3 regions of the Rhodospirillum rubrum ATCC 11170 genome follow, and region 1 is predicted to be linked to each of the others. Evidence: riboswitches for the same ligand, from Rfam matches in the RefSeq annotation. Region 1 holds a riboswitch; each other region holds the start of a gene.
What was found. A riboswitch is a leader RNA that binds a small molecule or an ion and turns the genes downstream of it on or off. The one in region 1 is predicted to bind cobalamin.
Positions count from the first base shown of each region.

Region 1 (9,825 bases):
GGGGAGCGGGACCTTGGGTGCGGAGCGGCCTTTCGGGTCTTTGGCGCAAGCCGTCGAGACCTATTACGATGATCTCAAGGCCTTTATTGTGCGGCGGACCGGATCGCCCAGCCTTGCCGCCGATGTCGTGCAAGACACCTGGGTCAGGGCGGCTTCGGCCGAGATCGCGATGCCCGACAACGTGCGCGCCTATCTCTACCGGATGGCGGCCAATCTGGCGATCGATCACCTGCGCCGCGATGGCGCCCGGGCCCGCGGGCTTTGCGAAGAGACCCTTCTCGAGGATATTCCCAGCGCCGAGCCGGCGGTCGACCGCGTTGTCGCCGCCCGCCAGGAACTGGCGATCCTGTCGCGCGCCGTCGCCGAACTTCCCGAGAAATGCCGTATCGTGTTTTTGCTCTATCGCGGCCGCGGCCTGACGATGAAGCAGGTCGCCGCCCGCCTGGGGATCTCGGAAAAGGCGGTGGAAAAGCACATCGCCCGCGCCATGGTCCATTGCCGCAAGCGCATGATCGACGCCGGACGAAGCCCCTGAGAAAACAAATCCACCCGGTGGGGTAGGGGATCGGGGGGTGCCGATCGTCTTGGAGGAAGGGGGCGAAGAGAAATGGCAGGCGAAGGTGGCGGGCCCGGAGACGGGGCCCTTCCGGAAAAATTTTTGAAGCAGGCGGCGATCTGGCATGCCCGCCTGCGTGAGGACGACCGCCACCGCAAGGCCTTCGCGCTGTGGCTTGGCGAGGATCCCCGCAAGGCCGAGGCCTTTCGCCAGACCGAGCGGCTGTGGGCGGCCCTTGAAGCGCCGACCGCCGCCCTGGCCACCGACGGCGCGGCCCTGATGGTCCGCCGCCAAAGGCGTCCGCCGATCATCTGGCGCCGCTCGGCCGGGCGACGGGTCGCTTTGGCGGTGGTCCTCGCCCTCGGGCTGGTCCTGGCCCCTCGCGGCCAAGGGCTGATCGATAGCCTGCGCGCCGATGACGTGACCGCCCCCGGGGAACGCCGATCCCTGGTGTTGGCCGACGGCAGCGTCGTCGCCCTGAATACCGACAGCGCCCTGGCCGTGGCGATGGGCGGCGATCACCGCCGGCTGAGGCTGTTTCGCGGCGAGGCGTGGTTCGAGGTCGCCCATGACGCGCGCCGACCCTTCGTCGTCGAAACCGGCGACGGCACGGTCACGGTGACGGGCACCCGCTTCAATCTGCGCATCGACGAGGCCGGCACCCGGGTCAGCCTGAGCGAGGGACGGGTCGAGCTGAGCCCCGCCCACGCCGCCGGCCAGGTCAAAATCCTGCGACCGGGCGAACAGGCGGTGGTGGGCAAAACCGCCGTGGGGGCGATCGACACCTTCGACGCCACGGCGGTGACCGGCTGGCGGCGCGGGCAGATCGTTTTCTATGACACGGCCTTGCGACAGGTGGTGGCCGAGCTTAACCGCTATCGCCGGGGCCCGATCCTTCTGGCACGACGGGATCTGGCCGATCTGCGGGTCAGCGGCGTGTTCGATGTCAGCGATCCCGAGGGGGTCTTGGCCGCCCTGACCGGCACCTTGCCCGTTCGCATGACCAAGGTGGGCGGGCTTTTGGTTGTGCTGCGCTGACCTTCGGCGATGAAACCCACCGGTTCCCCATAAAAATCATCGCGGGCGAGGGGGGATGATCGCCGCTGGCTTCGTCTCACCCGCAGATGCGATTGCGGAGCGGTCGCGATTTTGGCGTTTTTGGAACCGGGGACGATGATGGGGGACGTGGTGAACGGCAAGCTGACGATTGGCCGGTGGGGGCGGCGTTTGCTGATGGGCGTATCGGTACTCGCCCTGGGACAGACGGCGCTGATCGCCCGGGCCGAGGATGGACCGGCGGCGGGCGGGCCAACGGCTCAGGCGGGCGCGGTTTACGTTTTTGATATCGCGACAAAGCCGCTGCCCCGGGCCCTGGCCGATTTCTCGGCGGTGACCGGCCTTCAGGTGCTCTACAGCGGATCGGCCGCTTACAGCCATACCGCGCCGGCGCTCCAGGGGTCTTATGGGGCGCGACAGGCGCTGGGCCTGCTGCTGGCCGGCAGCGGTCTGGCGGCGCGCTTCACCTCGCCGACCTCGATCACCCTCGAGGCGATCAAGGACGCCGAGGACGCTTTGGTGGTCGATCCGATCGCCGTTGAAGGCGCCTTGCTGCGCGGCGGATTGCCCGGCACCGAGGGCACGGGGTCCTATGCGACCGGGGCGACCAACACGGCGACCAAGCTCACTCTCTCGCCGCGCGAAACCCCGCAATCGGTCAGCATCATGACCCGCCAGCGCATGGACGATCAGAACCTCAATGAAATGGCCGATGTTCTCGATGAAACGGTGGGGATGACCTTCAAGGAGGGCGGGCCGATCGGCTCGGATGCCAACGCCGTTTATTCCCGGGGCTTCGAGGTTCACAATTTCCAGGTCAACGGCGTCAGCCGCTCGACCAAATACGGCTTTGGCGACGATCTCTCCGATATGGCGATCTATGACCGGGTCGAGGTGGTGCGCGGCGCCACCGGGTTGATGAGCGGCGTTGGCGATCCGTCGGCCAGCGTCAATCTGGTGCGCAAGCGGCCGACCGATACCTTCCAAAGCGCGGCCGAGCTGCAGGCGGGAAGCTGGAACCGCTATCGGGCCGAAGGCGATGTCGCCAGCCCGCTGATCGAAAGCGGCCGCCTGCGCGGCCGGCTGGTCGCCGCCTATCAGCAAGGCGAGTCCTATATCGACCGCCTGGAGACGTCGAAAAAGGTTCTTTATGGGGTTATCGAAGCCGATTTGACCGAGGATACCTTACTGACCGCCGGGGTCCAGTATCAGCACCATCGCTCCGATCACGCCTCGCGCGCCGGCATCCCGATGTTTTATTCCGATGGCGGGCGGACGGATTTTTCCCGCTCCACCAGTTCGGCGGCCGATTGGGCCTATTTCGACAATACCCAACTCACCACCTTCGCCGCGCTCGAACAGCGTTTCGACAACGATTGGACGGTTACCCTCGATCTCGAACATGCCCGGCGGTCCTATGACGCGCTGATCGGTTACGGCATTCGCGGCACGCCCGACCGCGAGACCGGGGCGGGGATGGGCCTCTATGCCGGGCGTTGGGCCGCCAAACCGATCCAGAACTCGGTCGGCCTCACCGCCACCGGCCCCATTACCCTGTTTGGTCGCCAGCACGATCTGATGGCGGGCTTCAGCACCTATCACGCCAGCTACGAAGACCCGAGCTATCCTTTGTGGTCGATCCCCGGCTATGACACGTCGATCGGCAATTACTACACCTGGAACGGTGCGATCGCCGAACCCGTGCTTGAGGAAAACGGCAGCGAAAGTTTCCTGGAACGTCAGGTCGCGGGCTATATGGCGACCCGTTTGCGGCCAACGGATGATCTATCGATCATCCTCGGCGGCCGGCTGACTTCGTGGAGCCAGGAGACCGAGTCCCGCTACGCCGATGGCTCGTCGAGCTATTCCGAGCAGTCGGAAAACGGCAAAGTCACCCCCTATGCCGGAATCGTCTATGACCTGAGCGACATTTGGTCGGTCTATGCCAGCTACACCAGCATCTTCAAGCCGCAGAGCCTGCAAGACGCCGACGGTGGTTATCTGCAGCCCCTGGTCGGCGACGCCTATGAAGCCGGCATCAAGGCCGCGTTCTACGACGGCCGGTTGAACGCCAGTCTGGCGGTGTTCCGCATCAATCAGGACAACCTGGGGGTCGCCGATGGCGCGGCGCTGACGCCGAGCGGCGGTCAGGCCTATAAGGCGGCCAAAGGCACCACCAGCCAGGGCATCGAACTGGAACTGACCGGCGAGGTCTTGCCGGGTTGGCAGGTTGGCGGCGGCTATGCCCATGCCTCGCCGACCGATGTCAAAGGCAAGCGGCTGCTAACCGATATCCCGCGCGATACGGTCAAGGTGTTCTCGACCTATCGCTTGCCGGGGGCCTTCGATCGCCTGATGATCGGCGGCAATCTGCGTTGGCAGGGGGCGATCTATGCCAATAACGTTGGCCCCAACGGCGAACGCGCCACCCAGAAGGCCTTTTCGGTCGTCGATGTCCTGGCCAGCTACCGCCTCACCGAGGCGGTCACCGCCACCCTTAACGTCAATAACATCTTCGACGAAAAGTATTATTCCAGCATCGGCGCCATCGGCTATTACGGCGAACCGCGCAATGCGATGCTCAGCGTGAAGGCGAGCTTCTAATCGCCTCGGCCAAGCCCCGTTCGGGCCCCGGCGTAGGGGGCCAGGACGGGGCCGGCGCAGTTGCGGGCGCCCGCGACGAAGGTGGGTAAATCCCCCTCATTGTCCTCGGCCGCGCGGGTCGAGCCGCTCGATGATTTTCTCCAGCATCGTCAAGAAGGTGGCGCATTCGGCTTCGGTAAGCGAGGAGAGGGCGCGGGCGTTGATGTCGGCGGTGGCTTGACGCACGACCTCCAGCTTGCCCGACGCCAGCTCGCTCAGAGAGATGAGCGAGCTGCGGCGATCGGCGGGATCGGGGGTACGCTCGATCAGGCCGTCGCGCTCCATTCGGTTGAGAGTCGCCGCCATCGTCGGCTGCTCTACCGCCGCTAGCGCGGCCAGGGCCTTTTGCGACAAGGGCTTGCCAGGGCCAAGGGCGAAGAAAACCGGCAGATAGGCCGGAGCGATGCCATGCGGCTTCAAGCGCTGTTCGATCGCCAGAGCGAAGAGGCGGGCGGCCCAGTTCGTCATATAGCCGGCGGAGTGGAGACGGTTCAGCGACATATATAGCTTGCTATCTAGTTGTGGAAGGGTGATATATAGTACGCTATGTAACTTGAGGGAGTCACGCTGTCATGTCCCATCGTTCACCCCTTCACCGTCTCCATCCGCTCGCCGGTGGGCTCGGTCTCGTCACCATCGTCGTCTTTCAGCTTGCGACGGTGCTGGTGGAAGCCTTCGGCCTTCCGGCCGATATCGCCGCCGTCAAAGTCGCGATCCTGTGGAGCTTGCCGGTGTTGATACTCTTCCTGGCCGGCGCCGGCGCCTCGGGCGCCCGACTTTCCCAAGCCAATCAAGACATGAGCGCGCTCAAGGCCGCCCGGATGAAGGTGGTGGCCGGCAACGGCTTGCTGATCCTTGTGCCGGCGGCGTTTTTCCTGGCTTGGAAGGCTGAGGCCCAGGCGTTCGACTTTTGGTTTTATGCCGTGCAAGCGGTGGAACTTGGCGCCGGGGCCGTCAATCTCGTGCTTTTGGCTCGGAACATGCGAGATGGTCTCGCCCGAACCGGGCGGCGCCAGCGTGAGGCCATGACTCCCCCGGAGGCGCTGTCATGACCGCCCGGATGAGGTTTTAGGGAAAGCGGGGAAGGCCACGCCGATGCCGGCGCCCGGGTACCAATGGCCTTGCGGGTCTTCGCGGAAGAACAGGAAATTCCGGCCGGTGCGGCGGGAGAATTCAAGCAGGGCGTCGGTGGCGTGGGCGTTGTCGCCGAGGATAAGGGCGTTCTCGGCAAGCTTGGACTCGATCAGGTCGTATTCCTCGCTCTCGTAGCTGGCGGAATGGTCGCTGTCATTGATGAAGAGATCGATCTTCTCGTTGAAAGCCCACAAGGATTCAAGGCTGTCGCCATACAAGATAGTGCCGGCTTGCGCGTAGTCCCCACAAAACAGCATGCCGGCCTCCGGGTTGATATCGGTGCCGACATAGCGCCCCGCATGGCCCTCGGCCCGGTTGCGCAAGATCGCTGCGGCCAGGGTGAGGGAGCCGTGGCCCCGGGCCACCCCGGTCTCGACGACGATCTTCGGTTTCAGGGCGCGGACGATGGCATACCAGCCCATGCGCCGTCCGGGATGGAACCCGATGTCCATCGGCCCCTGGCGCCCCTGCATCACCGTGGCGAAATGGGCGCGCAGGGCGCCGTCGTCGTTGATTTCCTCGATGTAGGCCGAGATTTCGCTTTCCGGGTGCCCGGTGACCACAGAGACGAAATGGGCCAGATGGCGGCGATTCCGCTCGGTCAGTTGGTAGGTGTAGTTGTCGCCCTCGACGGATTTCGTCGCCCAGCGGAACAAATTGCCGATCTTCTGATCGTAATAGGATAAGGCGAAAGTGACGCGATGAACAAGCTGTCCGGCGGTAAAGGGTAGATACTTTTTGCCGTAGTCGTCATCGACGGCCTGGGCGCAGTCTTTCCTCAGTTTGTCCGATAGAATCTGCCAAACGATATCATGTTCATTTTCCACGCCCGGAATATCGTCCGCATCAAAATTCACCGGGTCCGTCATCGCTGGATCTTCTCCAAAAACAGGGCGGGTCTGTTCAACGTTTTTACCCCAAGGACCATTCTGTAGCAATATGGTTGTATCTTTGGTCGCCGCTGATCGCCTTTTCGGCTTTTCCTTTTTCCCGGCTGGTGGCTTCTTTCGACCGCTCCACCGCCGCCAAAGGACATGACGGACTCGCGCCATGAACCGGGCCGCACCGGCCGGGCTTGACTCGCTGCGCAACGATAATATAGCCTATGTTGTGTTACGGTTCCCCGGACACCACAATATCCGGGGCTAAGAGGGAAGCCGGTGCGATGCCGGCGCTGCCCCCGCAACTGTCAGCGGCGAGCCTTCATCCATTCATGCCACTGGGGAAATTCCCGGGAAGGCGGACGAAGGCGACGACCCGTGAGCCAGGAGACCTGCCGTGACCCTTGAAACGTCCGCGGGCGGGGTGTCCCGATGGGGCGCATGCCGGCTTGTGCCCGCATGGCGTCTCTCCCCTCCCACCTTTCATCATCCCTGAGGGGGATCGCCGATGTCGTCCGCGCCCGCTTTTGATTTCGACCGCCAGGGCAATCTGGTGGCGTCGCCTCCACGCCAGTCGCATCAGCCCACATCGCAAATCCGGCGGCGGCCGCACCCCCCCGAAACATCCGAAATCCGCCTTGAGCGCTCGCGCGACGACAAACTGAACGCCTTTGGCAAGGCGATGCTGGGTGACCGCTATTTGCTGCCGGGCGAAGGCATCCAGGACATGTTCGCCCGCGTTTCCTGCGCCTTCGCCGATAACGCCGCCCACGCCCAGCGCCTGTACGACGCCATGTCGAAGCTGTGGTTCATGCCGGCGACGCCGATCCTGTCCAACGGTGGCACCCAGCGCGGGCTGCCCATCTCGTGCTTCCTGAACACGGTTCCCGACAGCTTGGAGGGTATCGTCGCCATCTGGAACGAGAATGTGGATCTGGCCTCCAACGGCGGCGGTATCGGGACTTATTGGGGCGGCGTGCGTTCGATCGGCGAGGCGGTGAAGGGCAATGGCGCCACCTCCGGCATCATCCCATTCATTCGGGTGATGGACAGCCTGACGCTGGCCATTTCCCAAGGCTCGCTGCGGCGCGGCTCGGCGGCGGTGTATCTCGACATCCACCACCCCGAGATCGAGGAATTCCTGGAGATCCGCAAGGCCTCGGGCGATTTCAACCGCAAGAGCCTGAACCTGCACCACGCCATCAATATCACCGACGACTTCATGGAGGCGGTGCGCGACGATCGGCAATTCGCCCTGAAAAGCCCCAAGAGCGGCGAGGTGCTGCGCAGCGTCGGCGCCCGCCAGCTCTGGCAGAAAATCCTGGAAACCCGCTTGCAGACCGGCGAGCCGTATCTGCTGTTCACCGACACCGTCAACCGCGCCCTGCCCAAACACCAGCGCGACTTGGGCCTGCGGGTGTCGTCCTCCAATCTGTGCGCCGAGATCACCCTTCCGACGGGGCGCGACCATCGCGGCCAGGAGCGCACGGCCGTATGCTGCCTGTCGTCGCTCAACATCGAGACCTGGGACGAATGGGAGAACGCCCCCGGCTTCATCGAAGACGTGCTGCGCTTCCTTGACAACGTGCTGAGCCATTTCATCGAGACGGCGCCCGACGGCATGGAGCGCGCGGCCTATGCCGCCATGCGCGAGCGCTCGGTCGGCTTGGGCGTCATGGGGTTCCATTCCTTTTTGCAGGCCCGCGGCATCCCCTTCGAAAGCGCGCTTGCCAAGTCGTGGAACCTGCGCCTCTTCCGCAAGATCCGCCGCGACGCGGACGCCGCTTCGGTGGATCTGGCCGACGAGCGCGGCGCCTGCCCGGATGCCGCGGAGCGCGGCATGAAGGCCCGCTTCAGCGCCAAGCTGGCCATCGCGCCCACCGCCTCCATCAGCATCATCTGCGGCGGCACCAGCGCCTGCGTCGAACCGATTCCGGCCAACGTCTACACCCACAAAACCCTGTCTGGTTCGTTCTCGGTGCGCAACCCGCACCTTGCGCGCCGGCTCGCGGACAAGGGCCTCGATACCGCCGAGACGTGGCAATCCATCATCGAGCACGAAGGCTCGGTCCAACACCTGGAAGGCTTGAGCGACGACGAGAAGCTGGTGTTCCGCACCGCCTTCGAGATCGACCAGCGTTGGATCATCGATCTGGCCGCCGACCGCGCCCCCTTCATCTGCCAAAGCCAGTCCATCAACCTGTATCTGCCCGCCGACGCCGACAAATGGGACCTGCACATGTTGCACTGGACGGCATGGCGGCGCGGCCTGAAAAGCCTCTATTACTGCCGGTCCAAATCGGTGCAGCGCGCCGCCTTCGTCGGCAGGGAAAAGCCGAGCGGGGAAACGTCATCGGCCCCGCGCGCCGATTACGATGAATGCCTAGCCTGCCAATAGAGAGACCGGCCATGACCATCGCGCAGCTCAATCCCCTCGATCTGGTCAACAGCGGTCGCATCGGCCTGCTGCAAGGCTCGGGCGCCTACAACGTCGAACGCTATCCCTGGGCCTATGAGTTCTGGAAGAAGCAACAACAGGTCCACTGGATGGGCGAGGAGGTGCCGCTGGGCGAGGACCTCAAGGACTGGGCCTCCGATCGCGTTTCCGACCAGGAGCGCAACCTGCTGACCCAGATCTTTCGCTTTTTCACCCAGTCGGACGTGGAGGTCAGCGACAATTACCTCAAGCGCTATATGCCCATCTTCCAGCCGCTGGAAATCCAGATGATGATGGCCGCCTTCACCAACATGGAGACCATCCATATCGACGCCTATGCCCTGCTGCTAACCACGCTCGGCATGCCGCGGACCGAGTTTTCGGCCTTCCGCGACTATGCCGCCATGCGTGACAAGGCCGATTACATGCACACCTTCGGCGTCGGCACCATGGCCGACGTGTCGCGCACGCTGGCCATGTTCGGCGCCTTCACCGAAGGCATGGCGCTGTTCGCCAGCTTCGCCATGCTGCTGAACTTCCCCCGTCACAACAAGATGAAGGGCATGGGCCAGATCGTCACCTGGTCGGTGCGTGACGAATCCCTGCATTGCCAGGGTATCATCCGTCTGTTCCACGAATGGAACCGCGAAACCGGCGCGCTGACCAAGCCGGTGCGCGACGACATCCTGGACGTGGCGACAACCATGGTCGGACTGGAAGAGAAGTTCGTCGATCTCGCCTTCGAGCTGGGCGCGATCGAGGGCATGCGCGCCGAGGACATCAAATCCTACGTCCGCTACGTCGCCGACTGGCGGCTGACCCAGTTGAAACTGCCCATCCTTTATGGTCATTTCCGCGAAACCGAGGCGGGTTACGAACAACTCAGGCCCCACCCCTTGCCCTGGCTGGTGGAAATCCTCAACGGCGTCGAACACGCCAATTTCTTCGAACAGCGATCCACCGAATATTCCAAGGCGGCAACCCAAGGCGCCTGGGACGGTCCGGACGGCGTCTGGGCGGCGTTCGACCGCCTGCGCACCGCCCAATGACGGTCGCGAGAGGAAAATTCCCCCTGCGAAAGAACCTCGGAACGAAGCGGGCGTCGACTCGTTAGAGGG
Region 1 covers NC_007643.1:1,701,098-1,710,922, forward strand. The annotation lists gene RRU_RS07475 (RNA polymerase sigma factor) at 14-535, shown strand; gene RRU_RS07480 (FecR family protein) at 659-1,594, shown strand; gene RRU_RS07485 (TonB-dependent siderophore receptor) at 1,730-4,216, shown strand; gene RRU_RS07490 (MarR family winged helix-turn-helix transcriptional regulator) at 4,313-4,756, opposite strand; gene RRU_RS07495 (lipoprotein) at 4,828-5,307, shown strand; gene RRU_RS07500 (class I SAM-dependent methyltransferase) at 5,302-6,258, opposite strand; cobalamin riboswitch at 6,489-6,685, shown strand; gene RRU_RS07505 (ribonucleoside-diphosphate reductase subunit alpha) at 6,779-8,668, shown strand; gene RRU_RS07510 (ribonucleotide-diphosphate reductase subunit beta) at 8,680-9,756, shown strand.

Region 2 (9,825 bases), 200 kb from region 1:
TAGTACATACCGTTTTCTACACTTAAAGCGACAGTCTCTTCGTGAACAACAGCAGAAATTATATTTTTATTCCGAGACACCGTGCTCATCAAATCGACCATTGTCAGCCTCGTAGACACTATGGATTTCAACTTGAATCAGAGTAATTCTGATGCCTATGGAAGCATCGCCACAATGCTAAATTATGAATGAAATGCCTGTCCAGCCCACTCCCGCTCCGCCCGTCGATGCGCCTTCACCTGACGGTGACCGCGACCTGTTCGGCTGGCGTGTGCGAGCGGACCTGCCTCTGCCGGAATTGCCGGTCTGGGCGGGCGATGGACGCGCCCCCGATATTCTGATCCGCGTTGCCGCTGTCTCCCCCCTGGACGACGGGGCGCAGGTGTTCAGCCCCCGGATCCGTTTCATAGAAGCCACCCTCTGCTTCGATGTCCCCGACGTGGCCCGCTACCGGGTCGATGGCGGACATCTTGTCACCATCGAAGCCGCTCGCGGTATCGCGGCCGACGCCCCGGAGATCCGATTGTTTTTCTTCGGTACGGTGTTGGCCGTGCTTTGTTTCCGGCGTGGGCTGATCCCTTTGCATGCCAGTGCGGTGGCGCTTGACGGGCGCGCGCTGCTGCTGTCGGGGGAATCCGGGACGGGGAAATCCACCCTGGCCGCCGCCCTGCTGGCGCGCGGTTACCCGCTGCTGTCCGATGATCTGTGCGCCCTGGACGTCTCTTGTCCGGATAAGCCGATGATTTTACCCTGTACCGCCCATCTGAAGCTCTGGGGAGACGCCGCCGCGCGGCTGGGCATCGCCACAGACGGTATGACACCCGTTCGCCGGCATCTCGATAAGTTCAGAATACCCGTGCGATCGGCGAGCGACGCCCCCTTGGGGCCAGGGACCATCATCAGGCTGAAACGGGTTACCCGGGCGGAACAGGTTGGAACCCGACCTCTGCTGGGGGCGGAGGCTCTGTGTTACGATCTGATCCATCGTTTCCGCCTTGGCATAGCGCTCGGATATCAAAGCACCATGCTCACGGCCTTGGCCCCCCTGGTCAGATCTGCTCCGATTATCCAGTTGAACCGGCGTGACGATTTGGGAGCATTACCCGATTTGGCCGATCACGTTATCAGACTGGCGCGCGACGAGCGGAGGGACTGACATGCGCGATAGGGGGATGCGACCCCAGTTTGCCCACCGGCGCAGGGTTGTCGAAGCCTTGGCACTGCTCGCTATCGCTTGGTTTTGCATCCGTTTTCTGCCCTTCCGGTTCACCGCCCTCCTGTTGGGGCGGCCGATGCCGGTTCCAGCCTTCCCCATGACTGATCCAGCAGCGGACACAAGCGGGCGCGCGCAGGCCACGGCCATTCGCGCCGCCCTGATATCGGCCGCGTCCCGCCTGCCCTGGACCAGCACCTGCCTGATGCGAGCCCTGGCCGGGCGATTGATGTTACGACGCCGTCGATTGCCGAGCTTGACCTTTCTCGGTCTAAGAACCCCGAGGGGGCCGGAGGAAGACCCCGCCCATGCCTGGCTGCTTTCCCTGGGGATCGACATCACGGGCGGCGCTATTGCCGGTGATTATAAGCCGCTGGCGATGTTCATCGCAGAGCCCATCCGCACTCACAAGAGCGGGTGACCGGGGAAAGTGGACAACCCATTTCCCCAGGGAGTATGACTACTCTAACTTAGTGCGGATGCGATGCGAAACCTTCAAACAAGAGTTTGAACCTCCATGGAAAAGACTTTTCAGGAAATCACCCGCCCCCCCGCCACGAAGCCCGCCTGGATCCCTCCCCTTGAGACGCTGACCGCCCTTACCGTGAACGAGTTCACGGGCGGCAATATAAGTTCCGGCGATGACGGTTCTGGCACCTATACGTCATCCTGAATGCCGCTTCGGACCGCCATCCGCAATCGGGGCCTGCCTTGAAGCAGAACGGGGGTCTGACCGATCTCACGGGGTCCGTGGCCTTTGGGACAACCCCTCTCAGTCCAGGGGTGACGGATCGACTCTATTACCCCTCTCGCCGGAATAAGGGCGCGGCTCTGTCGGATGACAAAGCCTGTTTTTTGTCGGTACCGCGATCCGGCGGCAAAGGCCCGCCTCCAGAGTACGATGGCGCCGGACGCGTCACGTTGTTCAGCGGCTATCTTTTTGACCGGGAAAGGCTGGCCCGCAAGCTAGGGGGTGACCATTCCTGGCCCGATGTCAGGCTGGCCGCTGCCTGGATCGCCCATCACGGCCTCGATCGACTGGCCGATCTGGCGGGCGATTATGCCCTATCTCACTGGGACCCCGGGGCACGGCGACTGTTCTTGGCCGTGGCCCCGATGGGCAGCCGCCTGCTATACTGGCATCGCGTCGGCACGATATGCCATTTTGCCACCACGGTGGCGGGGCTTCACCGTATTCCCGACATTCCCCGCGTCGTTGATCCGTTGCATCTGACGGCCCGCTTCTCCGCCATGGTCGGAGATCCGACTCGGACCGTCTATAAGGATATCCATCAGATAGTGCCCGGCGACATGCTGGTCGCCGATGTCAACGCGAACAGATATGTCCCGCTCTGGCGCCCCGATGCCGAGCGGCGCCTGCGGCTGGCCAATGAGAGGGAGTATCTGGAGGCGGCCGATGAGTTGCTGGAACGCGCTGTCGCCCGTCGCCTGCAGGCGGCCCACGCCCCGGCCTTTCTAAGCAGTGGCGGACTAGACAGCGCGGCCATGCTTACCACGGCCTCCCGTCTGGCCGGAGACCGGAAGGTTCGCTCCTATACGATCGTCCCGTCCCCTGGCCTGTGCGTTACAGCCGATCGCGGCTGGTATGGAGACGAAAGGGCCAAGGTGGCGGATCTGGCGGCGAGCCATACCAATCTGGATATAAGGCTGTGCCACAGCCTTGTCCCGTCCCCCCTGGAAACCAACCCCGCGCATCTGTTCATGGCGACGGGGCTGCCTTGTATGATCGCCAACCAGATCGGTTGGCTGGACATCGCCTTTCAGCAGATGCAACAGGCCGGGCATGATGCGGTTCTGTCGGGTCAGAGCGGTAATTTCACCTTCAGCTATGATGGCAATCTCTGCTTTGCCGATCTGATACGGGAAGGACGCCCGCTTACCGCGCTGCGGTTGCTGGCACAAGTAGCGCGCTACAAGCAGCAAGGATTTGCGCCCATGGTGCGCCACCGTGTCGTTGTTCCGCTTCTGCCGGACGCATTTTATTACGGTCAAAGGCGCTGGCGTGGTCGGCCACACCCCTTGGCGGACCGCACATTGACCAGACCGGGGTGGCGGGAAAAGGTGGGGCTTGACGACTATTTGGCCGATCATGGCGAACAGCCCTTTCAAGAGCGCGATAGCCGATCCCGACAGCAGATCATCCATTTCATGCTGAAACGCCGCGCCATGACATTGCCGAACGCCCACGCATTGGAAACGGTGCGCGGCACGCATTACCGCGATGTTTACGCCGACCGTGATCTGTTGGAATTCATTTTGGCCATCCCGCGCGACCAGTTCATTCTGGATGGACGCAACCGTAGTCTGGCCCGGCGCCTTCTCGCCATGCGCGGGGTTCCAGACAGCATCGTCAATGAACGCGCGATCGGGCAACAGCGCGTCGACTGGAATCACCGCATGACCCCGCAGCTTGAGGCATATGCCGCGGATCTCGACAGTTTCAGCCAGGATGGGTTGATTGCCGAGATGCTGGATCTGCCAAAGATGCGCCACATGCTCGCCACATGGCCGAAAACCGATCACCCGCATGAAACCATGCGCCTTTCCCATGGTTTCGTCTTCGCCAATGCGATGCAGATGGGGCGCTTCGTGCGCTGGGCCAATGGCGGCAACCAGTAACGGTCACCGCCTCAATCCAGATAACCAAGCTGTTGCATGACGAACCGATGATCGGCGCAAATGCGCTCGGCCTGCGCGGAACCAAGACGGGCGGACCACCCGCCAACCCGACCTTCGCCAAAGAACCGGTTTGGGCTGGGATATTCGACGAAGCCGTTGGCCTCTTCCTGACGGCGCAGGGTCTCTAGCGAGGTTTCGGCCACGGCCGCCCTGATCTTGTCCATATCCACCGCATAACCCAGGGCCGGCAGAACGCCGGCCAGCGTTGAAACCGGGTCGCGGCGCATATCTTCATACCGTACAACATGGACAGGGAAGGGCACAGGCGACATCCAGCTCAGAACATGTTCGCTCCACCCCCCTAGAATATTAACCAAATGAATATTTTGTCGTGTGATCGAATTCGCTAGCATTTGTTCAGAATTGCCCATGACATCAATCGTTTTGTCGATGGATAAATCCATAAATCTAGCCAATGACAAAGCCACGTCCCGGGGATCTCGAACAAGATAAACACCACCCAGGCTGACATCGGCAGGCAATTGCCATTCCCCATCGGCAAGCCGCAGCCGCATATCATGGGTTTTCAACATTACCGGATTGTTTCTGCTGTCACGCACAGCCCGCATGACCGTTGGCCGTAGCGCCAGAATCTCGGCCGGCAGCAGATCGCCCATCGCCTGACCCAGCACAGTGTCCGCAAAGGACCGATTGTACATCAGATTTGAAATGGGCAGGTTGTTGATATTGACGGGCTTCCCGCCCCGTTCATAACTGTTCAACATCAGCCTCAGCCACGTATTTCCCGAACGGGGATATGAGGCCAACCAGTAGATCCCCCGCATTCGTCAAAACAAACTTGAATCGGCCGCTGCCGATGACGTTGAAAACATTGAATTTTCCCTGGAGAAACAGAGAGTTATTTGCTCGCTTTCACGCAGCGGCATCGAGCGGGATAAGGTTTTTTAGCCCAAAGCCGACCATCGTTCCCTCGGATAAGAGAAGCCGTCGAGGAATGCGCCCCTATCGTCTTCAACTCGACCGGCTCCCCGAACGCTCGCTTGGTCTAAGCGGCGTCCCCCAAGGCCGCTTCCGGTACGGCATCGAGGGGTCCGCCCCCCAGTTCGCCGCCTGATCATGCCCTTACCAAAATCAGTCATCGCTCGTCACCCCTTGGCGGTGATCTCGTCCCACAGCCGATCAAGATCGCGCAGCGACGAGTCAAACAGCGTCGGCAGATGCTCGACCAGCACGCCGACCGCGGCGCTTTCGCCCTGGCCGCAGGCGGCTTCCAGTTCGGCCGCCCGCCGACGCAGGCACTCCAGGCCAAGATTGGCCGATGCGCTTTTCAGGCGATGGGCGTCGTCCTCCGCCTCGGCGATCCGGCCGGCCTCGACATGGGAGCACAGCGTGGCCAGGGTGCGCGGCGCCGAGCCGTGGAAGGCGGCCAGGATCTTGCCCGCCGCCGTCGCCCCCAGCATCTCCACATGGCCGCGCAGCACGGCGGGATCGACCAGCACCGGTCCGGCGGTGAAATCCTCGGCGACCGGCCCCTCGCCGTCGCCCTCCCCCGCCCTCGGGTCGTCGTCCTGACGGGTCAGGTCGCGCAGCATGCGGCGCAGGCGCTCCGGGTTGAAGGGTTTGCCCAAGAACCGCACGTCCAAACGGGCCGAGCGGGCGATATCGGCCTGCATCACATGGGCCGACAGCACGATGATCGGCATGGAACGCAAACCGACCGCCGCCTCGTGGCGCCGCACCTCGGCCAGCAGATCCAGGCCGTTGGCATCGGGAAGATTGATATCAAGCAAGGCGGCGTCGAAGCGCCGGTGTTCAAGCAGGGCGCGGGCCTCGCGACCATTGCGCGCCAAGACGACGTCATGGCCGAAGCGTTTCAGGAACCCCTCGGCCACCATCAGGTTGACGTCGTTGTCATCGACGACCAGCACCGAAAGCGGCCGATCGGCCAAAAACGCCGGGGGCTGGCCATTGGCCGTATCGGGCGGCGGCGGCGGCAGGCGTGCCGCTTCAAGCAGGGCGGTGACGTGAAAGCGGCTGCCCTCGCCCTCGCGGCTTTCGGCCCAGACTTCGCCGCCCATGACCTCGGCCAGCCGGCGATTGATCGCCAAGCCCATGCCGGTGCCGCCAAAGCGCCGCGAGATCGATCCGTCGGCCTGGGCGAAGGGCTCGAAAATCGCCTTGAGCGCCGAGGGCGCGATGCCGATGCCCGTATCATCGACGGTGATATGAAGGATCACCTTGCCCTCGGGCGCCTCGGCAAGGCGGTCGATATGGATCGACAGCGCCCCGGCATGGGTGAACTTCACGGCGTTGGAGAACAAATTCAGCAGCACCTGACGCAGCTTGGCCAGATCGCCGTGCAACCGCTCGGGAACGGCGGGCGAAACGCTGCGATAGACCTCTAGCCCCTTGCGGTGGGCCGAGGGGGCGACCAGGGCGAAGACGCCGTTGAGCAATTCCTCGACCGAGAAATCGACCGGATCGAGATCCAAGATGCCGGCCTCGATCTTGGTGAAATCGAGCACGTCGTTGACCATCGACAGCAGCATCTCGGCCGACAGGGCGATGGCGTCGGCGTGGTGGCGCAGGCGCTCGTCGCGCAACTCGTCGCGCATCAGGGTCGAAAGGCCGAGGATGCCGTTGATCGGCGTGCGGATCTCGTGGCTCATCGTCGCCAGAAAGGTCGATTTGGCCTGATTGGCCTCCTCGGCGCGGTCGGAGGCCCGCTTATAGGCGGTGATATCGGAAAAGATCAGCACCTGCCCGCTGTAGCGCTCGCTGACATCGAGCATGGCCTGACGGCGCACCTCGAAGTCGCGCGGGCCCTCGACCGTGTCCATCCGGTAATCGATGCGATCGCTCTCGGCGCCTTCGGCCTCGGCGGCTTTCTGGGCAAACCGCGCCAGCAGATCGTCAACCAGACGTTGGGCGCTGGGGGGAATGCCGCTGCCGTAATAGCCCGCACCGGGGCTGGGACCAAAGCCGATCAGAATTCCGGCGCTGCGATTGAGGTTTTCCAGGCCGCCCGCGTCGTTGATCAGGAAAACCGGATCGGTCAGGCTTTCGAAAGCCGTCAGATATTTGTTCTTTTCATTGACCAGATCGCGATTACGCTCGCGCAGCTTTCCCACCTCCTGCTCGCGCTCGAAACGCGACCACGCCGCGCACAACCCCAGCTCCACCCGGTCGAAGTAATTGTCGATCCGGTTCTTGATCTCGGCCTGATCAGCCGCCGGGCGGGGATCGCGCGCCGCCAGATCAAGCAGGGCGCGACGGTTGTATTTCAGCAGGCCGAGAAACAGCGCCAGCGGGATCCCCCGGGCGCGGTGACGATTGGCGGTCTCGATGCCATAGCCGGCGACGGGATCTTCCGTATAGGAAAGCGACGCCCGCGGCGGCGCGGCCGGCGTGCCATCGGCCTCGGCGGCCAGGAAGGCGTCGATCAACCCGACCATCCCCGCCCGCCACGCCTCTTCCAGAGTCGAGGTATAAGCCATATACCCCTGCTCCCGGGCGTAGTCGATGACACGGCGAACCAGCCAGTCCTCGTTCTCGCGCAGCAATTTTTCAAGCGCAATCATGGCGAAATCCTTTGCGGGCCAAAGCCCAGCTTAGCAGCCATACGCCCCCGGCGCACCAGCGTCGACCGATGGCCGCTTGACTTCCCATAGCGGTCAGAGCTACCGTATTTAGCGTTACGGTTCCTTGGGTATGCAATATCTAGGGTGAAGAGGGAAGACGGTGCGCCCTTGAAGGGCAATGCCGGCGCTGCCCCCGCAACTGTGAGCGGCGAGCCCGCGTCCAAGACTGCCACTGGTGCGCCGGTCCTTCGGAACCGGCCCCGGGAAGGCCGGACGGGGGCTGTGACCCGCAAGCCAGGAGACCTGCCGTAATGGCCGCAACGTCCTCGGGCGGGGGTTCCCGAAGGGTGCATGGCATGGGGCCGACCGGTACGCGCTTGCGCGTAGGTTTGGCTTGCCACGCGTCCCCTTCCTGCATCCCCGCCTTTCCCTACGCCGCTTCTGACCGGAGTCCAAAGAACCGTGATCCCCGAAATCGTCTCCCCGCCCCCTGGCGTCGTCAAGCGCAGTGGACGAACGGTTCCCTTTGACGCGGTCAAGATCCGCTCGGCCATCGAACGGGCCGGCAAGGCGACGGGCGATTTCGATCCCATCGAGGCCCAGCTTCTGGCGATCCAGGCGGTCAAGGTGCTCAGTCACCGCTTCACCGAAGACGCCCCGCATATCGAACAAATCCAAGACGTGGTCGAACAGGTGCTGATTTCGGCCAATCACTTCGCCACGGCGCGCGCCTATATCGTCTACCGCGAACAGCACGCCCGCCTGCGCATCGACCGCAAGACCGTTGTCGATGTCGAATCCTCGATCAATGAATATCTGGACCGTGCCGACTGGCGGGTGAACGCCAATGCCAATCAAGGCTATTCGCTGGGCGGCCTGATCTTGAACGTATCGGGCAAGGTGGTGGCCAATTACTGGCTTTCCCATGTTTACCCCCCCGAGATCGGCAATGCCCACCGCCAGGGCGATCTTCACATCCATGATCTTGACATGCTGGCGGGCTATTGCGCCGGCTGGTCGCTGCGCACCTTGCTGACCGAGGGCCTGAACGGCGTTCCCGGCAAGGTCGAAGCCGGCCCGCCCAAGCATCTGTCGAGCGCCGTCGGCCAGATCGTCAATTTCCTCGGCACCTTGCAAAACGAATGGGCCGGGGCCCAGGCCTTCAGTTCCTTCGATACCTATCTGGCACCTTTCGTGCGCGCCGACCGCCTGAGCTATGCCGAGGTCCGGCAGTTCATTCAGGAACTGGTCTATAATCTCAACGTCCCCTCGCGCTGGGGCACCCAGACGCCCTTTACCAATCTGACCTTCGACTGGACCTGCCCGGAGGACCTGCGCGATCAGGTGCCGGTCATCGGCGGGGTCGAGGTCGATTTCACCTATGGCGATCTTCAGGTCGAAATGGACCTGATCAACCGCGCCTATATGGAGGTGATGACCGAGGGCGACGCCAAGGGCCGGGTTTTCACCTTCCCCATCCCCACCTACAACATCACCAAGGATTTCCCCTGGGACAGCGAGAACGCCGATCGCCTGTTCGAGATGACGGCCAAATACGGCCTGCCCTATTTCCAGAACTTCGTGAATTCCGAACTCAACCCGTCGATGATCCGCTCGATGTGCTGCCGCCTGCAGCTTGATCTGACCGAATTGCTCAAGCGCGGCAACGGCCTGTTCGGCAGCGCCGAGCAAACCGGCTCGCTCGGCGTCGTCACCCTCAATTGCGCCCGCCTGGGGTATATCCACCAAGGCGACGAGGCCGGGCTGTTCGCCCGTCTCGACACCTTGCTTGATCTTGGCCGCAACAGTCTGGAGATCAAGCGCAAGGTCATCCAGCGCCACATGGACCACGGGCTGTTCCCCTATACCAAGCGCTATCTGGGAACCTTGCGCAATCACTTCTCGACCCTGGGCGTCAACGGCATCAACGAGATGATCCGCAACTTCACCGCAGGGGCCGAGGATATCACCACGCCCTATGGTCACGCCCTCGCCGTGCGCTTCCTCGATCACGTGCGCGCCCGCATCGTCGGCTTCCAAGAGGAAACCGGCCATCTTTATAACCTGGAGGCCACCCCGGCCGAGGGCACGACCTATCGCTTCGCCCGCGAGGACCAGAAGCGCTTTCCCGACATCTTGCAGGCCGGCACCCCGGACCAGCCCTATTACACCAATTCCTCGCAGCTGCCCGTCGGCTTCACCGATGATCCCTTCGAGGCCCTGGAACGCCAGGAAGAGCTTCAGGCGAAATATACCGGCGGCACCGTCGTCCATCTGTACATGGGCAGCCGGGTCTCCTCGGCCGAGGCTTGCAAACGTCTGGTCCGCCGGGCGCTCGAACGCTTCCGCCTGCCCTATATCACCGTCACC
Region 2 covers NC_007643.1:1,499,631-1,509,455, reverse strand. The annotation lists gene RRU_RS06695 (PqqD family protein) at 1-89, opposite strand, end outside; gene RRU_RS06690 (HPr kinase) at 185-1,156, shown strand; gene RRU_RS06685 (lasso peptide biosynthesis B2 protein) at 1,158-1,634, shown strand; gene RRU_RS06680 (asparagine synthetase B family protein) at 2,135-3,853, shown strand; gene RRU_RS06675 (sulfotransferase domain-containing protein) at 3,865-4,698, opposite strand; gene RRU_RS06670 (hybrid sensor histidine kinase/response regulator) at 5,020-7,455, opposite strand; cobalamin riboswitch at 7,556-7,781, shown strand; gene RRU_RS06665 (ribonucleoside triphosphate reductase) at 7,918-9,825, shown strand, end outside.
Region 2: it holds a riboswitch for cobalamin, as region 1 does, so the genes downstream of both, RRU_RS06665 (ribonucleoside triphosphate reductase) here and RRU_RS07505 (ribonucleoside-diphosphate reductase subunit alpha) in region 1, are expected to answer to the same signal.

Region 3 (9,825 bases), 1.1 Mb from region 1:
TTGAGCGCCAGCGAGGTCAGGGCGGTGGCCAAACTGGAGACGGCGATGCCGGCCAGGATCAGGGTCAGGGGATGGGCGGCCCGTCCGGCCAGGACGCCGACCAGAACCACGGCGATCAGGGCTCCGGCCAGGGCGCAAAGCGGCAGGGCCAGGGCGAAGCCGGCGGCCAGACCGCTATAGATCGCCACCACCGCCCCCAGGCTGGCGCTGGCGCCGACGCCAAGCAATCCGGGCTCGGCCAAAGGATTGCGCAAATAGCCCTGCAACGCCGCCCCCGACAGCCCAAGCGACCCGCCCACCAGCAGGGCGAGCAGGGCGCGCGGCAAACGGATCTCGCGCATCACCAGGGCGGCGGGGCTGGCGTCGCCGCTGATCAGGGCGACCAGGGCGGCGCGCGGCGCCAATCCCGCCGGCCCGACCAGCAGGGCGACGGCGAACAAGGCCACGACCAGCAGGCCGAGTCCGGCGAGAAGGGCTGCGAAGGCGCGATCACCGCCCATCGTCGGCTCCGGCCACCGCACCCAGGGCAAGGCGGGATGGCGGACGGGCGGCGGCCAGCCGGGCGACGGCCTCGACCACCATCGGTGTGCCGCAGAGCGCCAGCCGTGACTCGAGCGGCACGCGCACGGCGCCACGGCGTTCCAGACCGGCAAGGGCGGGATGGATCAGCACGCTTTCGGCCAGACTGCTGCCGGCGGCGCGCGCCAGGGTCGATCCGCCCTCCGGCTCCGCGCCGGGCAGGCGACGCCCGGTCACCACCATTTGCGGATCGGCCATCACCAGGGCTTCAAGCGACAGGGCGATCATGCCGCTGTGGCCCAGGCGGGTCGCCAGATTATCCAGGCCGGCCGCCCGCACCGCCTCGTCAAGCAAGGTGCCACTGCCAAAGGTATAGCCATTGGCTTCAATCACCGCGGCGCGCGGCCGCGCCGGCGACAGGGCTTTGGTGATCTCGGCAAGGTGGCGATCGAAGGCGCCGATCAGCGCCTCGGCCCGGGCGCTCCGGCCAAGCAGTTTGCCCATCCGGCGCAGGTCCTTGCGGATATCGTCAAAGGAGGTGGCCGGCGGGAAGACCTCGACCGCCATCCCCAAGCCGCGCAGCATCGTCACCGCGTTGCCGGCGCCAAAGGATCCGGCCAGCACCAGATCGGGCGCCATCAGAAAGATCTCCTCGGCCGCGCCATGGTTGGCCGGGATGGCGCGCGCTCGATCGGCCAGCATCGACAGCTCGGGCTTCGCCGCCAGCGGCGAGACCGAGCGCACCTGACCGGGGGCGGCCAACAACAGGGCCAGTTGATCGGTGCACAGATTGATCGACACCACCCGGCGCGGCGGAGGGTCGGCCGCCAGCGCCGCCGGCGGACCAAGAAGGGCGGCGATCACCGCCGCCCCCCCCAGAAGCCGCCGCAGCAGCCGATGAGGACGGCCGATCACCCCGATGCCCCCTAGAACCGGGCCCGCAGGCCGAAATAGCCGGTCACGCCCTGGGTGGCGTAGCCGTCCAGATCGGCATATTGGGTATCAAGGGCGTTCTCGATCCGGCCATAGACCTCGACGGCCTCGGTCACCTTGTAGCGTCCCCCCAGATTGAGCAGGGCATAATCATCAAGCCGCAGCCGGGCGCTCCCCATGCTCGCCGCCCGGTAATCGAAATCGTAATTGCCCGCCGCATAGACCACCTCGGCGTTCACGCCGGCGCGGTTGTCAAGGAAGCGGTAGTCGGCGGCCAGAGTGGCGCGGTGGCGCGGACGGCGGACCTCGATCTTGTCGTCGGGATCATAGGCGTCGGTCCAGGTGTAATTGCCCGTCAGGGTCAAAGCCTCGGTCGGCCGCGCCGTTAGCGTCAGTTCGATCCCCTGGCGGCGGCTGTCGCCATTCTCGTTGACCGCCGTCCCCAGGTAGCTGGGCGCCTTATAGACGGTGACGATCTCATCGGTCAGGGTTTCATGGAAATAAGTGGCGTCCAGGGTCAATTGATCGCCGAGGATGCGCTGCTCGATGCCGGCGTCCCAGCCGAAGTTCTTCTCGGGATCGAGGTTGGCGTTGCCGATGAACTGGCTGGGGATGAAGCCGAATTGCTCATAAAAGGTCGGATTGGTCACGCCGGTGCCAACCGAGGCGTGCAGACGCGACTGGGTTGGCCGCACCTCATAGGACGCGCTGGTGCTAAAGGTCGTCGAATCGGCGAAGCTGTCGTTGATGTCGTGACGGAGGGCTGCCTGCAGATCAAGATCTTGAAACAGCGTGCCGCGATATTCGGCGACCAGCCCGTAAAGATCGCGCTGCTGGCCTTCCACCTGCGAGGGATCGGAAACCAGATCGGCATCGGTGTTGCGGAAAGTCTCGCGCTGCCAATCCACCGCCGCCGTCAGCCGGTGATTGGCGCTGGTTAGCGTCGGCGCATCAAGCGCCAGCGTCGTCTGATAAGTCCCCTTGAAGCGCTGCCCCAGGGATTTGGCGGTGGACAGCCCATCAAGCAGGGTCTGGATATCGACCCGCGTATAGTCAAAACGCGCCTGATGGCTCAGCCTGCCGCCCAGGCTATCGACATCGACATGGCCCGATACCGCGACATCGCGCTGATCGGTGGCATAATCCCCGTCATAGACCAGATCGGAGCGCTTGGGGGCGCCAAAGGCGAAGCCGTCGTAATCGGAGCGGCGGTCGGCCATCCGCGCCGTGGCGCCAAAGCGCAGCCAGTCGCTGGCGTCGTAATTGATCTTGCCGTTCAGGGTGATGTTGCGGTCGCGGTCGATATCGCCGCCGGGATCGGCCGAGACATCCAGCCCGCCGGCCCGCAAGCCCGCCAGCGACAGGGCGGCGTCGAGATCCTCGGTGCCCGCCCCCATGGCGACCGATCCGCCGAAGGTGCCATCGCTGCCGCCGTCCAGGCTCACCTCGCCGCCGCTCTGGTTGCGCGTGCCGCGCCGGGTAACGATGCTGATGACGCCGGCGGTGGCGTTGGAGCCCCAAAGTGCTGATTGCGGCCCGCGCAGCACCTCGATGCGCTCGATATCGCTGGCCACCAGACCGGCGAAATCGTATTCGCCCGAAGCCGGCGACGATACGGCCACGCCATCGATCAGCACCAGAACATGGTTGGCCTCGGCGCCGCGAAGGCGCACCTGGGTCACGCCGCCGGGCCCGCCGGCCCGACTGACGGCGACGCCGGGCAATTGGCGCAGGGCGTCGGACACATAGCGCACGCCGCGTTCGCGCAAGTCCTCGCCGGTAAGGACGCTGACCGAGCGCCCGAGATCCTTCGCCGCCACCGGGGTCCGGCTGGCCGAAACGATCAGCCCTTCGGTGGTTTCCGGCTCGTCGGCCCAAGCGGCGGCCCCGCTGGCGCCGACCACCCCCGCCATCACGGCGGCGACGGCCACCCCAAACACTCCCATCCCCGCGCGCCACGCGCGATCAGGCGATCCATAACCCATGACACGTCCCCCCAACGCGGCTTCCCGATCCGGGAACGCCGCGCAGCCGATGACCATGGCCGTCCCGAATCCGGGCAGACCAGCGGATATGTGCCACCATTGCGGAGAAAAACCGCCCCATGGCGCGCCCCGCGCACAGGGTTAGGTGACGACCAGCCGGCAGGTCTCCTGACTCGTGGGTCCTGACCCTGATCTCCGCCTTCCCGGGACGACGCGCGCGAGCGCTGGTCCTAGTGGCCGAATGGAGAGGGGCTCACCACTCACAGTTGCGGGGGCAGTCACGGATTGGGCCCGCAAGGGGCCGCACCGTGTTCCCGTTTTAATCCAGCCGGGGCGTTATGCCCGGCCTGGAACCGGCAGTCCCCTTCGCTCTACTTCGGGCTGTGGGATCTGTCAAGACAGCGGGGGAAGCAAAGCGACCTCGCGGGCCGCCTGTTCGATCAGCCCGACCACCAGATCGGGCTGCTCCTCGTGGACGAGATGGCCGCCGCCGGGCACGACGTGCAAGGTCGCGGTGGCGACGCGGGTCGCCAAGCGCTTGGCTTCATCGGGCGAGACCGCCTTGTCCTCCTCGCCGACGATCAGATGCAAGGGGATGGTCAGCCGCCGCATGTCGCGATTGAGCGGCGCCAGATCCCAATGGGCCATCATCGACAAGGCGCTGCTGACATGGGCGGGCGAACGCATCAAGCGGCCGTAATAGGTCATGCCGGGCTTGTCGAGCAGCGAGCCGGTATCGCGGATGAGCCGTTCGACCCGCTGCTGATCGGCCGCCCCCCACGACATCATGTAAGGGGTCAAAGGATTGCAAAACAACACGCGGGCCATATAGGGAAACAGCGTGCCGGCCATGCCGGGAAAGGGCATGAAGGCGCCGTTGATCGACACCAGCATGCGCGGCGTCACGCTGCCATCCAGCACCATCCGCGCCAGAATCGCCGCCCCGGCCGAATGGCCGACCACCCCATCGGGGCTCAGGCCCTCGGCGGCCAGCAGCGCGCTCAGCGCCTTGGCCATGCTGGGCAGGGTCGGGCGAAAGCTGAAGGGCGCCCGGGTGAAGCCGTGGCCGGGCAGATCGATGGCGACCACCCGGAAGGATCGGGCCAAGGGCCCCATCAGATCGCGCCAGGAATGGGTGGTGGCCGCCGTGCCATGGACCAGCAAAAGAAGCGGCGCGTCGCCGCCTTTCCCATTGCCGCCGGCGGTGGGTCCCATGCTCTGGACATGCCAGTGGAAGCCGCCGACGGTCACGAAACGGCTGCAGTCCCGATGCGGCCAGGTCTTGCCCTCGCGCTCCCAAATCATTTTGCCACCCACACACATCATGCCACACACACCCTAGATGTCCCCCAAGGGTCGTCGGCGTGACCTGCTCAGGTCATCGCCGCACGAACGCCTTGCGATATAGCCATCGCATCGGCGTGGGGCAAGGCGAGGTAGCAAGCGTCAAGCTCTTCGGCCAGTTTGCGGGCGCGCGGATCGGGACGCGGCGCGGTATCGACCAACAGCACCCCCAGCCCCATGGCGCGCAGGGCGCGGGCCGCCGATTGGGCATCGGCTTCGGCCTTGGCCCGGCCGCCGGTGCCATCGCGCCCGACATTGGCCCGCCCATCGGTCAGCACCACCAGAACCGGGGTTTCCCCGCGCCGCTGGCACAATTCGGCCAGGGCGGTCGCGGCGTCGAGGCCCGAGGCCAGGGGGGTGCCGCCGCCGCCGGGCAGCCGCTGCAAACTGCGCTTGGCGCGCACCAGCGAGCGCGTCGGCGGCAGCAAGACATCGGCCCGCGCCCCGCGGAAGGCGACCAGGGCCACCTGATCGCGGCGCACATAGCAATCGGCCAGCAGCAGTTCCACCGCGCCCTTGGCCTCGGCCAAGCGGTGCAGGGCCGAGGATCCCGAGGCGTCGACGACAAAGATCGTCGTCGTCTGGGCCCGCTGGCGCAGGCGCGTCACCCGGAAATCATCGGGGCGGACCAGCACACGCGGACCGGCGGGGCCGCCCTCGGCTGGCGGAACACCCTCGTCGCCCAGGCGCGCGGCCTCCTCGTCGCGGCGCACCCGCTGCCAGGGGGCGGCGGCGCGCAGGGTATCGATGACCGAAAGCCGGGCGCCCGGTCCAGGCGCGCCTGGGCGGGTTCCGGCCGGACGGCCCCGGGTCTTGGCGGCCTTGAGCGCCCCGGCCTTGCCCGGTGGCGTGACCTTGCGGCGCAAGCCGCCGGCGGCGCGCAGGCGGGCCAGCATGCCCGCCGGCATGATGGCGGCGGCGGCGGCGACGGCCATTTCCTCAAGCGTCGGACCGCCCTGATCGTCCTGGTCCTTTTTCTGTTCGGGCTCGGACTCGGGGGGCTCCTCGGGCGGGGGCGGCGGGGGCGGCTGATCCTCGGCGTCGTCCTCGGGCGGCATCGGCAGCACCAGGGCGCGCGGCGCCAGCACCAGCCGCACCGCCGTCATGATATCGGCGTCCTCGACCGCCGTCCGCCCATCCAGGGCGGCGGCGGTGCGGGCCACCCGCAGCGCGAACAGCGGCACGCGCAGCGACAAAATGCCAAAGGCCGCCGCCGTGGCGCACAGCGTTTCGATCAAGGTCTCGGGAATGGTGACGGCGCCCAGGTTCTCGCGGGCGGCCTGAACCATATCGGCATCGGGCAGTTCGCCATCGTCGGACAGATCGCGCAAAGGTCCAAGATCAAGCGAGATCGCCAGACGATCGACCAGCGAGGCCAGGGGATGCTCGTCCTCCTCCAGTCCCTCGTCCAGCGCCACCACGCCGAGATGGGCGGGCGAGCGCAGGCCAAGGCCATCGCGTTCGGTGCGCACCTCGCCGCAATCGATCACCGAACACAGTTGGGCCACGGTGCCCACCGGGGCGCGCTCGGCCATCGCCAGCACGACGATGCCGTTATGGGCCTCGGCCAGCAGGCCGCGCTGGGCCACCGGCCGACCGGCGCGCAGGGTCGCGGCCAGATCCAGACCGCCGAGCAGGCGGTCGTCGGAGATATGCAGGGGCATCCGGCGCAAAGGCGCGTCGGCGGGCAGCAGCTCGCGCAGATAGGCCAGCCAGCGGTCGCGCGGCGGTCCGGGCAGGGCGCGGATCACCGCGCCGCCCAGGCCGACCGGATCGACGGCGACCATGGCCGCGGCGCGGGCCGCCTCGTCCCAGGTCAGCGGGTTAAAGGCGGCCGGCGCGGTCATGATCCGAGAACGGCCTCGATCCCGCGCTGAACGCGAATGGTAGAGCCGGCCTCGTCCAAAGGATCGCGCCGCAGGCGGTGACGCAGGGCCGAGGGGGCGACCCGCTTCAGATGGTCCAGGGTCACGGCCTTGTCGCCCTGCAGGGCGGCCAGGGCGCGGGCGGCGCGGACCAGGGTCAGTTCGCCGCGCAGACCATCGGTGCCCAGCTTCAGGCACAGCTCGGCGCATTTCTCGACGATATCATCGCTGACGCTGATCGATTTCAAACCCTCGCGCGCCGCGCTGATGCGGTTGCGCTCATCGCCATCGGCGGCTTGCCATTCGGCGACGAAGGCGTCGGGATCGCTTTCATAGGAATCCCGGCGGCGGACCACCAGAACCCGGGTCGCCAACTGATCGGGGGTGCGCACCTCGACCGACAGACCGAAGCGGTCAAGAAGCTGCGGCCGCAATTCGCCCTCTTCGGGGTTGCCGCTGCCCACCAGCACGAAACGGGCGGGATGGCGGATCGACAGCCCTTCGCGCTCGACGACATTGACGCCCGAGGCGGCGACATCGAGCAGCAGATCGACCAGATGGTCTTCGAGCAGGTTCACTTCGTCGATATACAGGAAGCCGCGATTGGCCCGGGCCAGCAGCCCCGGCTCATAGGCTTTTTCACCGCGCGCCAGGGCGCGTTCCAGATCGAGCGCCCCGACCACGCGGTCTTCGGTGGCGCCCAAAGGCAAATCGATCACCGGCACCGGCCGGCTTTCGGCCTGGGCGCCGCCCGGCCCATGGCGCGGACAATCGGGAACGCAGGTCTTGGCATCGGCCTCGGGGTCGCAGCCATAGGGGCAGCCGACCGTGGCTTGCATCGGCGGCAGCAGAGCGGCCAGGGCGCGCACGGCGGTGGATTTACCCGTACCGCGATCGCCAAACACCATGACACCGCCCACCGACGGATCAACGGCGGCGATCAGCAGCGCCAGCTTCATCTCATCCTGGCCGACGATGGCCGAAAACGGGAAAACCGCCATGATCAGATCACCCCGACCATCTGGAAACGGTGGGGATAGGCACGAAACGCAAACGAGGGAGCCATGGACACACCTGACTTGTTGACACACTGGACTGTCAAACGACCAAGACAGATCAAGTATGACGGTCCCCCTCCGGCCATGCAAGGGTGATACGGCCACGATCGATCAAGGGGCGAGGGGCGAGCTGTCCTCACCCCAAAGGCGACGGCGGCGCGGCGACGGAATTTTTCTGGCGCTCCCGGCCTTGGGGATGTTCTATGACCTGTGGACGAGGCGACCCCGACCGAATGGCCGGGTCTTAGGCCCTTGCGCCCGTCAAGACCGCTCAACCATATTGTCAGCAATTGGGAGTGCCGGTCTCGCGCGGGATCAGGCGACGAAGCCCCCAAAGGCTTGGAACCGCCCCTAGGGACGCCCGCCTTTTTTTGATCCTTGCCCCTTCGGGTTCCCCCGATCGCGGACAAGGCCCGAGGCCACCAAGGAGAGCGCAAGGTGCCGATCGAACCGTTCCGAAGCCGTCTTTTCCCGGGACAGGCGCGCCCCGGTCCATCGCAGTCCCGTCGGAGTGGTCGTTTCGCATGAAAACCAAGGAGTTCGCTTGGCCGGCCATCGGCCTTGTCGCCGTGGCCTTCTCGCTGTGGCTGCTTTACAAGGAACTGCGCGGCATCTCGCTTGACGACGTCATCGACAGCCTGAACGCCATTCCCTACAGCCATTGGGGCCTAGCCGCCGGCAGCGCCGTCATCGCCTATATGGCCCTGGCCGGCTATGACCGGATCGCCCTGCTCCACCTGGGAAAACGCCTGCCCTGGAGCTTCATCGCCCTCTGTTCGTTCACCACCTATGCGCTGTCGCACAATATCGGCGCCTCGGTGTTTTCGGGCGCCGTCGTCCGCTACCGGGCCTATACCTCGCGCGGCTTGTCGGGGGGCGAGGTCGGCCTGCTGGTCGCCTTCTGCTCGTTCACCTTCCTGCTCGGCGCCCTGCTGCTGGGCGGCGCGGTCTTGCTGTTCGAACCCGAATTGATGGCGCGCTATTTCCCCGACCTGCCCATTGGCGGGCCGATCGCCATGGGAGCGATCATGCTGCTGGTCGTGGCGCTTTATATTTTCGGCAGCGTCATGGGCTTCAAGCCCCGGCGGATCGGCCGCTTCCCGCTGGCCTATCCGCGGTTCTCGGTGGTGCTCCAGCAGCTCGCCATGGGGCCGATCGAACTGATCGGCGCCGCCGCCATCATCTATTTCGCCCTGCCCGAGGTCGGCAATCCGGGCTTCATGGTGGTGCTCGGCATCTTCCTCGCCTCGTTCTCGGTGGCCCTGCTCTCCCATGCCCCGGGCGGCCTGGGCGTGCTGGAAGTGCTGTTCCTAACCGGCCTGCCCGATATCAATCAGGCCGACGTGCTAGCCGCCCTGGTGGTCTTTCGCATGTTCTACCTGCTGATCCCCTTCGCCCTGTCGCTGGTGGTCATCTTGTTGTTCGAGCGCGCGCAGTTCCTGAACTGGGCCAAGCGCAAGGCCGAAGCGTCGGTGCTGGCCGCCCGGTCATCGCGGCAGCGCCCGCCGCCCGGCCCCTGAGCCGCCCTTGGCCGATGGCGCGCGGCCGAAAACACCGCGCGCCACAATTTACAGTATTGATCGCCCCGACCGGCCGTCCCACCTAAGAGAACGAGAGATTTTTCTCGAACGGTCAAAGGCGATCATCATGTCCTTCAAAGATTTTTCGGTGGCCAGCAAGAAAACCGCCGAAGCCCATCCCACGGACAAACCCCGAGAACCTTCGGATTCCGCCAAGCCGCTTCCAGAACCCGCTACCGCCGCCAAAGCCGCCCCCCCGAAGCACTAACCGCTATTTGACGTCTCGGCCCGGGACAATGGCGATCCCCGGCCCGGGCCCCCAAGCAAAGGGCCCTGAAAGCCGACCGCGTTAAAGGAAATCCCTTTAACGCGGGGACTTTCCTTCAAAGCCAATAAGATGGAGCGGCGCCGTCCCGACGGACGGTGGACTCCCTCGTCGTCACCCGCCCTAACGCCCCGTCGATCCCAGCCACCCTCGAAGCGCTTTGGGTCTATACGCGGTGGTTTCCCATCATGACGGCGCGGAACGTCCGATCCCGCGGGCGCGATCGCAAAGGCCAGCAAAGACAACTCCCAGACTCGCCCCGCATTATGGGCCCGG
Region 3 covers NC_007643.1:566,887-576,711, reverse strand. The annotation lists gene RRU_RS02575 (FecCD family ABC transporter permease) at 1-500, opposite strand, end outside; gene RRU_RS02570 (ABC transporter substrate-binding protein) at 490-1,434, opposite strand; gene RRU_RS02565 (TonB-dependent receptor plug domain-containing protein) at 1,446-3,383, opposite strand; cobalamin riboswitch at 3,578-3,810, opposite strand; gene bchO (alpha/beta fold hydrolase BchO) at 3,831-4,742, opposite strand; gene RRU_RS02555 (magnesium chelatase subunit D) at 4,811-6,628, opposite strand; gene bchI (magnesium chelatase ATPase subunit I) at 6,625-7,647, opposite strand; gene RRU_RS02545 (lysylphosphatidylglycerol synthase transmembrane domain-containing protein) at 8,229-9,224, shown strand.
Region 3: it holds a riboswitch for cobalamin, as region 1 does, so the genes downstream of both, RRU_RS02565 (TonB-dependent receptor plug domain-containing protein) here and RRU_RS07505 (ribonucleoside-diphosphate reductase subunit alpha) in region 1, are expected to answer to the same signal.